2 regions of the Pseudomonas simiae genome follow, and region 2 is predicted to be linked to the other one. Evidence: predicted binding sites of a transcription regulator. Region 2 holds the regulator's gene; the other holds the start of a gene.
The links. The regulator sigma-54, encoded in region 2, starts transcription at its own class of promoters, with help from an activator protein. The targets are predictions, from matches to a motif close to ANTGGCATNNANNTTGCTNT.
Positions count from the first base shown of each region.

Region 1 (4,757 bases), 2.5 Mb from region 2:
ACGACCCGCGAAGGCCTGGGCGGCACAGGTGTCGACTTCGGTGGCGCCGGGTGTGTAGACCATCGCCTGGTTGAGCGCATGCATCAGGTCGATCAACGCGGTGCGGTCACGACGTTGATGGCACTGCTGGTCGGCAAAACCGCGCAAGGCTTCGTCAGGTTCAGTCAGGCGGGTGCAACGCAGAAACGGGAACGCCGATTGGCTCTCATGTTCGGCCTCGCGCAATTCGTCGATGTCCACCTGGCCACGGGCGCCGATGATGATGGCGTCGTGGGGCTCATCCAAGGTCAGCACATGCAGGATGTTGCCGAACGGATCCACCTGGGCACGCACCGGGCGCGGCAGGTCGAGCTGCCAGCTGAGTACGCGCTGGCGCTCGCTGTCGTGGGGCGTAAGGCGCAAGTACTGGATGCTGGCACGCACCTGGTCTTCGTAGTGGTAGGTGGTTTCGTGGCTGATGGAGAGTCTCATGCCGCCTCCAGGTAGGAACTGTAGATGGCGTCGCCCAATTGGCGGACCAGGGGAATAAAGTCGGTCAGCCAGGCGTGCAGGCCTTCCTCGAGGATTTCATCGATGGCGGTGAAGCGCAGGCGCGCGTCCATCTCGGCGGCCAGGCGCTGGGCCGGCCGGCCGTTGAGGCCGGGCAGGCTGGCCAGGATCTGGTCGATCTCTTCACTGCAGGCGCGCAGCGAGCGCGGCACATCGGCGCGCAACAGCAACAACTCGGCGACTTGCCGCGCGCCGGGCGCATCGCGGTAGATCTCGGTGTAGGCCTCGAACGACGACAACGCGCGCAACAAGGCGCTCCACTGATAGTAGGCGTGCGCTGTGTCATCGGTGACGGCGTCGGCACGGTCGCCGGCCATTTCATAGCGGGCGTCCAGCAGGCGCAGCGTGTTGTCGGCACGCTCGATGAAAGTGCCCAGGCGGATGAAGCGAAATGCATCGTTACGCATGATGGTGCCGTAGGTGGCACCGCGGAACAGATGAGAACGCTCTTTTACCCACTCACAGAACCGGCTCATGCCATAGCGGCTCAAGCCCTGCTGGGCGATATCGCGAATATCCAGCCAGGTGGCGTTGATGTTTTCCCACATGTCGGCGGTAATTCGCCCACGCACCGCATGGGCGCTGGCCCGCGCGGCGCCAAGGCAGCTGTAGATGCTGGCCGGGTTAGCAGCATCCAGCGCAAAGAAGTGCAACAGGCGTTCGGCGTGCAGCTCACCGTGACGTTCGTGGTAATCCTCCAGGGTGCCGGTGATCAACAGCGGCATGGCCAGTTCGTGCAGGCCATCGCCACGCCCGTCCTGGGGCATCAGCGACAGCGAATAGCTGACATCGAGCATGCGTGCGAGGTTTTCCGCACGCTCCAGGTAGCGCGACATCCAGTACAGATCCGAGGCAGTTCTACTCAACATGGCATCAGTCCTCGACCACCCAGGTGTCTTTGGTGCCGCCGCCCTGGGACGAGTTGACCACCAACGAGCCTTCGCGCAGTGCCACTCGGGTCAAGCCGCCAGGCACGACACGGGTTTCCTTGCCGGACAACACAAACGGGCGCAGGTCGATATGACGCGGCGCGATGCCGTTTTCGACAAAGGTCGGGCACGTGGATAAACACAGGGTCGGCTGGGCGATATAGGCGTGGGGCTTGGCCTTGATACGGGCGCGGAAGGCTTCGATTTCCGCAACGGTGGACGCTGGGCCCACCAGCATGCCGTAGCCGCCGGAGCCTTGGGTTTCCTTTACCACCAGGTCGGGCAGGTTGGCCAGCACGTGGGACAGTTCGTCGGGCTTACGGCACTGGAACGTCGGAACGTTCTTCAGGATGGGTTCTTCATCCAGGTAAAAACGGATCATCTCGGTGACGAAAGGGTATACCGACTTGTCATCCGCCACGCCGGTGCCAATTGCATTGGCCAGCACCACATTACCCGAGCGATAGGCCGCAAGCAGGCCCGGCACACCAAGCATGGACGCCGGATTGAAAGCCAATGGGTCGAGGAACGCGTCATCGAGACGGCGGTAGATCACGTCCACGGCCTTGGGCCCGTCGGTAGTGCGCATGAAGACACGGTCATCGCGCACGAACAGATCGGCGCCCTCCACCAGTTCCACGCCCATTTCTCGCGCGAGAAAGGCATGTTCGAAGAACGCGCTGTTGAAACGGCCCGGCGTCAGCACGACCACGCTGGGATTATCCAGAGGGCTGGAGCTTTTCAAGGTGTCCAGCAACAGGTTGGGGTAGTGGTCGATGGGCGCGATGCGCTGGGCGGCGAACAGTTCGGGGAACAGGCGCATCATCATCTTACGGTCTTCGAGCATGTAGCTCACGCCGCTCGGTGTGCGCAGGTTGTCCTCGAGCACGTAATAGGTGCCGTCACCATCGCGTACGAGGTCGACGCCGGAGATGTGGGAATAAAGGTCACGATGCAGGTCCAAGCCCTGCATCGCCAACTGGTATTGCTCGTTGGCCAGCACCTGTTCGGCGGGAATGATTCCGGCCTTGATGATGCGCTGTTCGTGGTACAGATCGGCGAGAAACATGTTCAGCGCCTTGACCCGCTGGATACAGCCGCGCTCGACAATCCGCCATTCGCTGGCCGGAATACTGCGCGGGATGGTATCGAAAGGAATCAACCGCTCGGTGCCCTGCTCGTCGCCATAAAGCGTGAAGGTGATCCCGGCGCGGTGAAACAGCAAATCGGCCTCGCGTCGGCGCTGGGCCAACAGATCATCAGGGGTGTCGGCCAACCAGCGCGCGAACTCGCGGTAATGAGGCCGGACCTGGCCTGCCCCATCGTACATTTCATCGTAATAAGTGCGGATCATGCCGAACTCCTTGTCACCCGGGCGAAAGAACCATCGCAAGGCCCGTGCCAGCGGCATAAACACTTGAAAATCAGTGAGTTGAATTACAACCAGAATCCAGTCGCACCGTCCTGGTGCGCAGAATGCCCGGTGCACCGCCCGACGCTTCATCGCAATGCGGGCTTTGACTATCAACAGCATAGTCAGAGTTGATTTCACTGCCTGGCCAAGTCTGCGGATAATGGTCCCATCTGCTGAACAGGACACGTCCTAGCGCTTCAGCGAACCGCTCTTCCCTTTAAGCCACCCTCTTGGGTGGTTTTTTTTTGCGCCCTGCAACGTGTAGCAGTGAGGGCGATGTTGAGCATGCTGCACAAACAAAATCGGCCGACCCAAAAGGTCAGCCGACACGCTGTGCTGCTCATAAACTGCTGCTACATGGGTAACCCACGCACCTCCTGCTTCACGCCCCATCCCTCGATGATCCCGCCCAGCGGCTCGACCACCGCCCCGAAGTCCTGCTCGAAGTCTCCTATGCCATCGTAGGTGGCCGACATGATTTTACTCAGCTCCAGGTACCAGGCGCCGTCGTCGCGCGCACTGACCTGGGCATTCAGGGATTCCCCACGAAACTCACCCGCAGCCCTGCGCGCACGTTCCTCATCCGGGAAAATGGCGTAGAACTCGATGGGGTGAAAACGCGAGAAGTCGAAGCCGCCTTCTTTCATGCGGCGCAGGACGTTGGTGCTGATGTCTTCTTGATAGGCTGTGCTCATGAAAAGTGCTCCTCGAATTGATGGATAGACTTTCCGTGCTTCCCGAAGCCCACGCCTTACTGGCGTGGGAACTACGGCAATAACTTCACCGCTGGAAAACAAGCATGTAGCTGACAAGACCAGAACCTAGCGATTCATTCGCTGATCTCCCTTGCAGAGTAGCGCGAAGCTTTCGCCTCCACCAGAGGGGTTTTAAGGGTGTACAGGGAATGTTCAGGCGGCGGGAGAGATGTCGAGGATCTGGATACCGTTCTGGTCTTTGAGGATCTTGAGCGTAGGTTCGGGCTGGCGGCCTTCGAAGTCGTTGAGATCGAGTTCGGCGGCAACGGGCACCAACTTGTTGCGAATCATGTGTGCCGCATCTTCGAGGCTGGGCTTCTGGTCGCAGGTGAACTGCTCGACGGACTTCACGCCGTGATCATCAACGAAGGTAATCTGCCACTTTTGCATCGGTGCCTCCTCGATAAAACCCGGGTGTGGGCTTACTTCTATCTGGACCTTGGGGGCTCGGCAAACGTTCCACCCAAGGTAGGAGACACCTGATCAACTGCGCTTACTTTTCAGCGCGTTCTTTCAAGGCTTTCAAGGTGTTGTACGGTGCGTCCACCACGAACTTGTTGGCCAGCCACGATGGCACGCTGCCGCCTGGCTCGGTGTGCACCTGGTAGGTGACTTCGGTTTGGTTGTCGCCTTTGGGCACCAGCTTCCAGAAGCCGTCGACCTGGGCGACACGTACGTAGCCTTTTTCTTCAGGCTTGTAGGTCGGCACACCTTCCAGCTTACGCGTCAGCGTGCCGTCGGCCGCCTTGGTCGTGGTGATATGCAGGTAGGAATCACGGTCCGTCACGGGAAACGGGGCTTTGAATTGGGTGTAGGTCCAACTCTCGTCGCCTTTCTTATCGACCAGCTTCTGGGACTTGCACTCGTGGATCCAGGCACAGGCACCGGCTACGTCGTCCTGGAGGGCGACGATTTTTGCCACAGGCGCCTTGATCACCGTTACACCGCGATACGCCTTGTATTTGGAGCCGGCAATTTCGCTCAGGGACACCTTGATACCGTCTTCGTCCTTGGCGACTTGCCAATCCTCAGCCTGGGCAGTGGCAGCAAACAACACCGTAAAACCGCACAACACAGCCATTCGTTTCAGCGAACCCATTGTTGTATTCC
Region 1 is NZ_CP010896.1:4,644,164-4,648,920, forward strand. Features, by position in the region: gene PF1751_RS20995 (transglutaminase family protein) at 1-471, opposite strand, end outside; gene PF1751_RS21000 (alpha-E domain-containing protein) at 468-1,418, opposite strand; gene PF1751_RS21005 (circularly permuted type 2 ATP-grasp protein) at 1,423-2,832, opposite strand; gene PF1751_RS21010 (ribonuclease E inhibitor RraB) at 3,246-3,587, opposite strand; gene PF1751_RS21015 (hypothetical protein) at 3,801-4,037, opposite strand; gene PF1751_RS21020 (START domain-containing protein) at 4,141-4,746, opposite strand.
Region 1: a site for sigma-54 is predicted at 2,865-2,884, ahead of PF1751_RS21005 (circularly permuted type 2 ATP-grasp protein). Genes of this name have one in related genera too.

Region 2 (4,757 bases):
TCCAGAGCGGGCATCGCGAAGGTGTTCCTTTCAGCTAAGGTCGCGGTGGCGGACCTGGACATTCTTGAGGGTTTGTTGCAACACCTGGCCCAGGCGCTCGGTCAGGTAGACGGAGCGGTGGTGCCCGCCGGTGCAGCCGATGGCAATGGTGACATAGGCGCGATTGCTGGCGGCAAAACGCGGCAGCCATTTGAGCAGGTAACTGGAAATGTCCTGGAACATTTCCTCCACATCCGGTTGCGCGGCCAGGTAATCGGCCACGGCCTGGTCCAGCCCGGATTGCTCACGCAGCTCCGGCTTCCAGTAGGGGTTGGGCAGGCAGCGCACGTCGAACACCAGGTCGGCGTCCACCGGCATGCCACGCTTGAACCCAAACGACTCGACCAGAAAGGCGGTGCCTGGCTCCGGCTGGTTCAGCAGGCGCAGCTTGATGGCGTCGCGCAACTGGTACAGGTTGAGGCTGGTGGTGTTGATCTTGAGGTCGGCGAGGTCAATGATCGGCCCCAGCAGCTTGGTTTCGTCTTCAATGGCTTCCGCCAGGGAACGGTGAGGGCTGCTGAGGGGGTGGCGCCGACGGGTTTCGGAGAAACGCTTGAGCAGAGTCTCTTCGTCGGCATCCAGGTAGAGCACATCGCAATGGATATGCTTGGCCCGCACTTCCTCGAGCAATTGCGGGAATCGCTCAAGGTGGCTGGGCAGGTTGCGTGCATCAATCGAAACGGCAACCAGAGGCTGAGCCAGTTCGGTGTGGATCAACGCGCGTTCCGCCAATTCCGGCAGCAGGCCGGCGGGCAGGTTGTCGATGCAATAGAAACCGCTGTCCTCAAGAACGTTGAGGGCGGTGCTTTTACCCGAGCCGGAGCGGCCGCTGACGATGATCAAGCGCATGATTACTGCCCGTTCTGTTCATCCAGGACAACCTGGTAAAGCGCCTCGTTGCTTTTGGCGCTGCGCAGTTTGTCGCGTACGTCCTTGCGGTCGAGCATGCTGGCGATCTGCCGAAGCAGTTCCAGGTGCGCATCGGTGGCAGCCTGCGGGACCAGCAGTACAAACAGCAGGTCGACCGGGGCACCGTCGATAGCGTCGAAATCGATGGGAGCGTCCAGGTGAAGCAGGGCGCTGACTGGGGTCTCGCAGCCTTTGAGGCGGCAGTGGGGAATGGCGATGCCGTTGCCAAAACCGGTGGAACCGAGTTTCTCACGGGCAATCAGAGCCTCGTAGACATCTTGCATTTCCAGTTCAGGCACTTCGCGGCTGATCAGGTTGGCAATTTGCTCAAGGGCTTTCTTCTTGCTGCCGCCCGGCGCGTTCACAAGGGAACGGCCGGGGGTCAGGATGGTTTCAAGTCGGATCATGGGGGGAGAGTTAACGACCTGTGCCCTGAAGCAGGCTCAGATTCTTTTCCTTATGCTTTTTAAGTTGGCGGTCAAGCTTGTCTGTGAGCAAGTCGATTGATGCATACATGTCTTCATGCTCGGCATTGGCGACTACTTCGCCACCGGGTATCTGGAGAGTCGCCTCAATTTTCTGCTGAAGCTTGTCGACCTTCATGATGACTTGCACATTGGTGATCTTGTCGAAATGACCCTCAAGCCGTTTCAGCTTCTGCTCGACGTATTCGCGCAATGGAGGGGTGACTTCTACATGGTGTCCACTGATGTTGACTTGCATACAGCTTCTCCTTCGTTGCCAGTGCATAAAGCGGCAGGTAGGACTACCTGCCACTGGAACGCTGTGGCCCGCCCGTCACATCAAACGCTTACGCTCGCTGGAAGGCGCGATCCCAAGGGATTCGCGGTACTTGGCGACGGTTCGACGGGCGACCTGAATGCCTTGTGCCTCCAGTAAACCAGCGATCTTACTGTCACTCAATGGCTTTTTCTGATTTTCCGCAGCAACCAGTTTTTTGATGATCGCGCGAATCGCCGTGGACGAGCATTCACCGCCTTCGGAGGTGCTGACATGGCTGGAGAAAAAGTATTTCAGTTCATAAATACCCCGTGGGGTATGCATGAATTTCTGGGTGGTCACCCGGGAAATCGTCGATTCATGCATGCCAACCGCTTCGGCGATGTCATGCAGTACCAGCGGTTTCATCGCCTCGTCGCCGTATTCCAGGAAGCCGCGCTGGTGCTCGACGATCTGAGTGGCCACTTTCATCAGGGTTTCGTTGCGGCTTTGCAGGCTCTTGATGAACCAGCGCGCTTCCTGCAACTGGTTGCGCATGAAGGTGTTGTCGGCGCTGGTATCGGCGCGACGTACGAAACCGGCGTATTGCGGGTTGACGCGCAGGCGCGGCACCGACTCCTGGTTCAGCTCTACCAGCCAGCGCTCGTTGTCCTTGCGTACGATGACGTCGGGGACTACGTATTCGGCTTCGCTCGACTCGATTTGCGAGCCTGGGCGCGGGTTGAGGCTCTGTACCAGCTCGATGACCTGGCGCAGGTCGTCTTCCTTGAGCTTCATGCGGCGCATCAACTGGCTGTAGTCGCGGCTGCCGAGCAAGTCGATGTAGTCGGTGACCAGGCGCTGGGCCTCGGTGAGCCAGGCCGTCTTGGCCGGCAGTTGGCGCAATTGCAGCAACAGGCATTCGCTGAGGGTGCGTGCGCCGATGCCGGCGGGCTCGAACTGCTGGATGCGGTGCAGGACGGCTTCAATCTCGTCCAGCTCGATATCCAGTTCCGGGTCGAAGGCTTCAAGAATTTCTTCAAGCGTCTCGTCCAGATAACCCTGGTTGTTGATGCAGTCGATCAGGGTCACGGCGATCAAGCGATCGGTGTCCGACATCGGCGCCAGGTTCAGTTGCCAGAGCAGATGGCTCTGCAGGCTCTCGCCAACGGAGGTGCGGGTGGTGAAGTCCCACTCGTCATCGTCATTGCTGGGCAGGCTGCTGGCGCTGGTCTGGTAGACGTCTTCCCAGGCCGTGTCGACGGGAAGCTCGTTGGGGATGCGTTCGTTCCAATCGCCTTCCTCAAGGTTATCCACCGTAGGGGCGGTTTCCTGATAGGAGGGTTCCTGCACGTCGGAATTGGGTTTTTGCTCGATGTTATCGGCCAGCGGGTCTGCATTATCGAAGTCGTCGCCTTCTTCCTGGCGTTCGAGCATCGGGTTGGACTCCAAGGCCTCCTGGATTTCCTGTTGCAGGTCCAGGGTCGACAATTGGAGCAGGCGGATGGCCTGTTGCAGCTGCGGTGTCATCGTCAGCTGCTGGCCCATTCTCAGGACTAGCGATGGTTTCATGGCAGGGGCTTAACACCTTATTCGCCGGCGCAATGCGCCATCCACGACAGGGCGCGTGAGCGCCAAACATAAGCAAATTATATGCCTGATGTCGGGGGCTTTGCCTAGAGCGCGGTAACAATAAAAATCCGGAGGTTTTCATTGACTCCCGCGCACCTCGGCAAACGGCCGTGACACCACGGTGTTTACAGGCGGAACTCGTGACCCAGGTACACTTCCTTGACCAGATCGTTGGCCAGGATGGTGGCCGAGTCACCTTCGGCGATCAGTTGGCCATCGTTGACGATATACGCGGTTTCGCAGATATCGAGGGTCTCACGGACGTTGTGGTCAGTGATCAGCACGCCAATGCCCTTGGCCTTGAGGTGATGGATGATCTGCTTGATGTCGCCGACCGAGATCGGGTCGACGCCGGCAAACGGTTCGTCCAGCAGAATGAACTTGGGGGCAGTGGCCAGGGCGCGGGCGATTTCCACACGACGACGCTCACCACCGGACAGGCTCATGCCGAGGTTGTCGCGAATGTGGTTGATGTGGAATTCCTGCAGCAGGCTTTCCAGTTCCTTGCGGCGGCCGTCACGGTCGAGTTCCTTGCGGGTCTCGAGGATCGCCATGATGTTATCGGCGACCGACAGTTTGCGGAAGATCGACGCTTCCTGCGGGAGATAGCCGATACCGGCGCGTGCACGGCCGTGCATCGGCTGGTGGCTCACGTCCAGGTCGTCGATCAGCACGCGACCCTGGTCCGCCTGGACCAGGCCGACGATCATGTAGAAGCAGGTGGTCTTGCCGGCACCGTTGGGGCCGAGCAAGCCGACGATCTGGCCGCTGTCGATCGACAGGCTGACGTCGCGCACGACCTGACGGCTTTTATAGGCCTTGGCCAGATGCTGGGCTTTCAGGGTTGCCATTACTCGGCCTTCTTCTTCGGCTGGATAACCATGTCGATGCGTGGGCGTGGTGCAGTGACCTTGCTGCCATTGGCACGACCGGCGTTAGCGATCTGTTTCACGGTGTCGTAGGTGATTTTCTCGCCTTCCGTGGAGTTGCCATCGGGGCTGAGCACCTTGGCCTGATCGATCAGCACGATGCGGTTCTGCTGGGCGTGGTACTGGATGGTCTTGCCGTAGCCTTTCATCGGGCCGGTGTCGGTAGGCGACTGCTTCTGTTCGAAGTAAGCCAGGTTGCCCACGGAAGTCACCACGTCGATGTCGCCGGCAGCGGTGCGAGTCAGGGTCACCGTATTACCGGTGATCTTCATCGAACCCTGGGTAATGATCACGCCACCGGTGTAGGTGGCGACACCTTGCTTGTCATCCAGCTGCGCATCGTCAGCCGAGATGTGGATCGGCTGCTGGCTATCGTTCGGCAGAGCCCAGGCGCTCACGCTTCCCAGTGCTGCGCCCAGACCGAGCAAAATAGGGAGAGTTTTAACGAGCCTCATACTGTCCTCTTACGTTCGATAGCAGGTGTATCCTGCTTTCTTTCAAATACGCTTTCATTCCCTTGCCAGTCGA
Region 2 is NZ_CP010896.1:972,961-977,717, forward strand. Features, by position in the region: gene PF1751_RS04320 (HPr family phosphocarrier protein) at 1-14, opposite strand, end outside; gene rapZ (RNase adapter RapZ) at 31-888, opposite strand; gene ptsN (PTS IIA-like nitrogen regulatory protein PtsN) at 891-1,355, opposite strand; gene hpf (ribosome hibernation-promoting factor, HPF/YfiA family) at 1,366-1,671, opposite strand; gene PF1751_RS04340 (RNA polymerase factor sigma-54) at 1,747-3,240, opposite strand; gene lptB (LPS export ABC transporter ATP-binding protein) at 3,426-4,151, opposite strand; gene lptA (lipopolysaccharide transport periplasmic protein LptA) at 4,151-4,684, opposite strand; gene lptC (LPS export ABC transporter periplasmic protein LptC) at 4,671-4,757, opposite strand, start outside.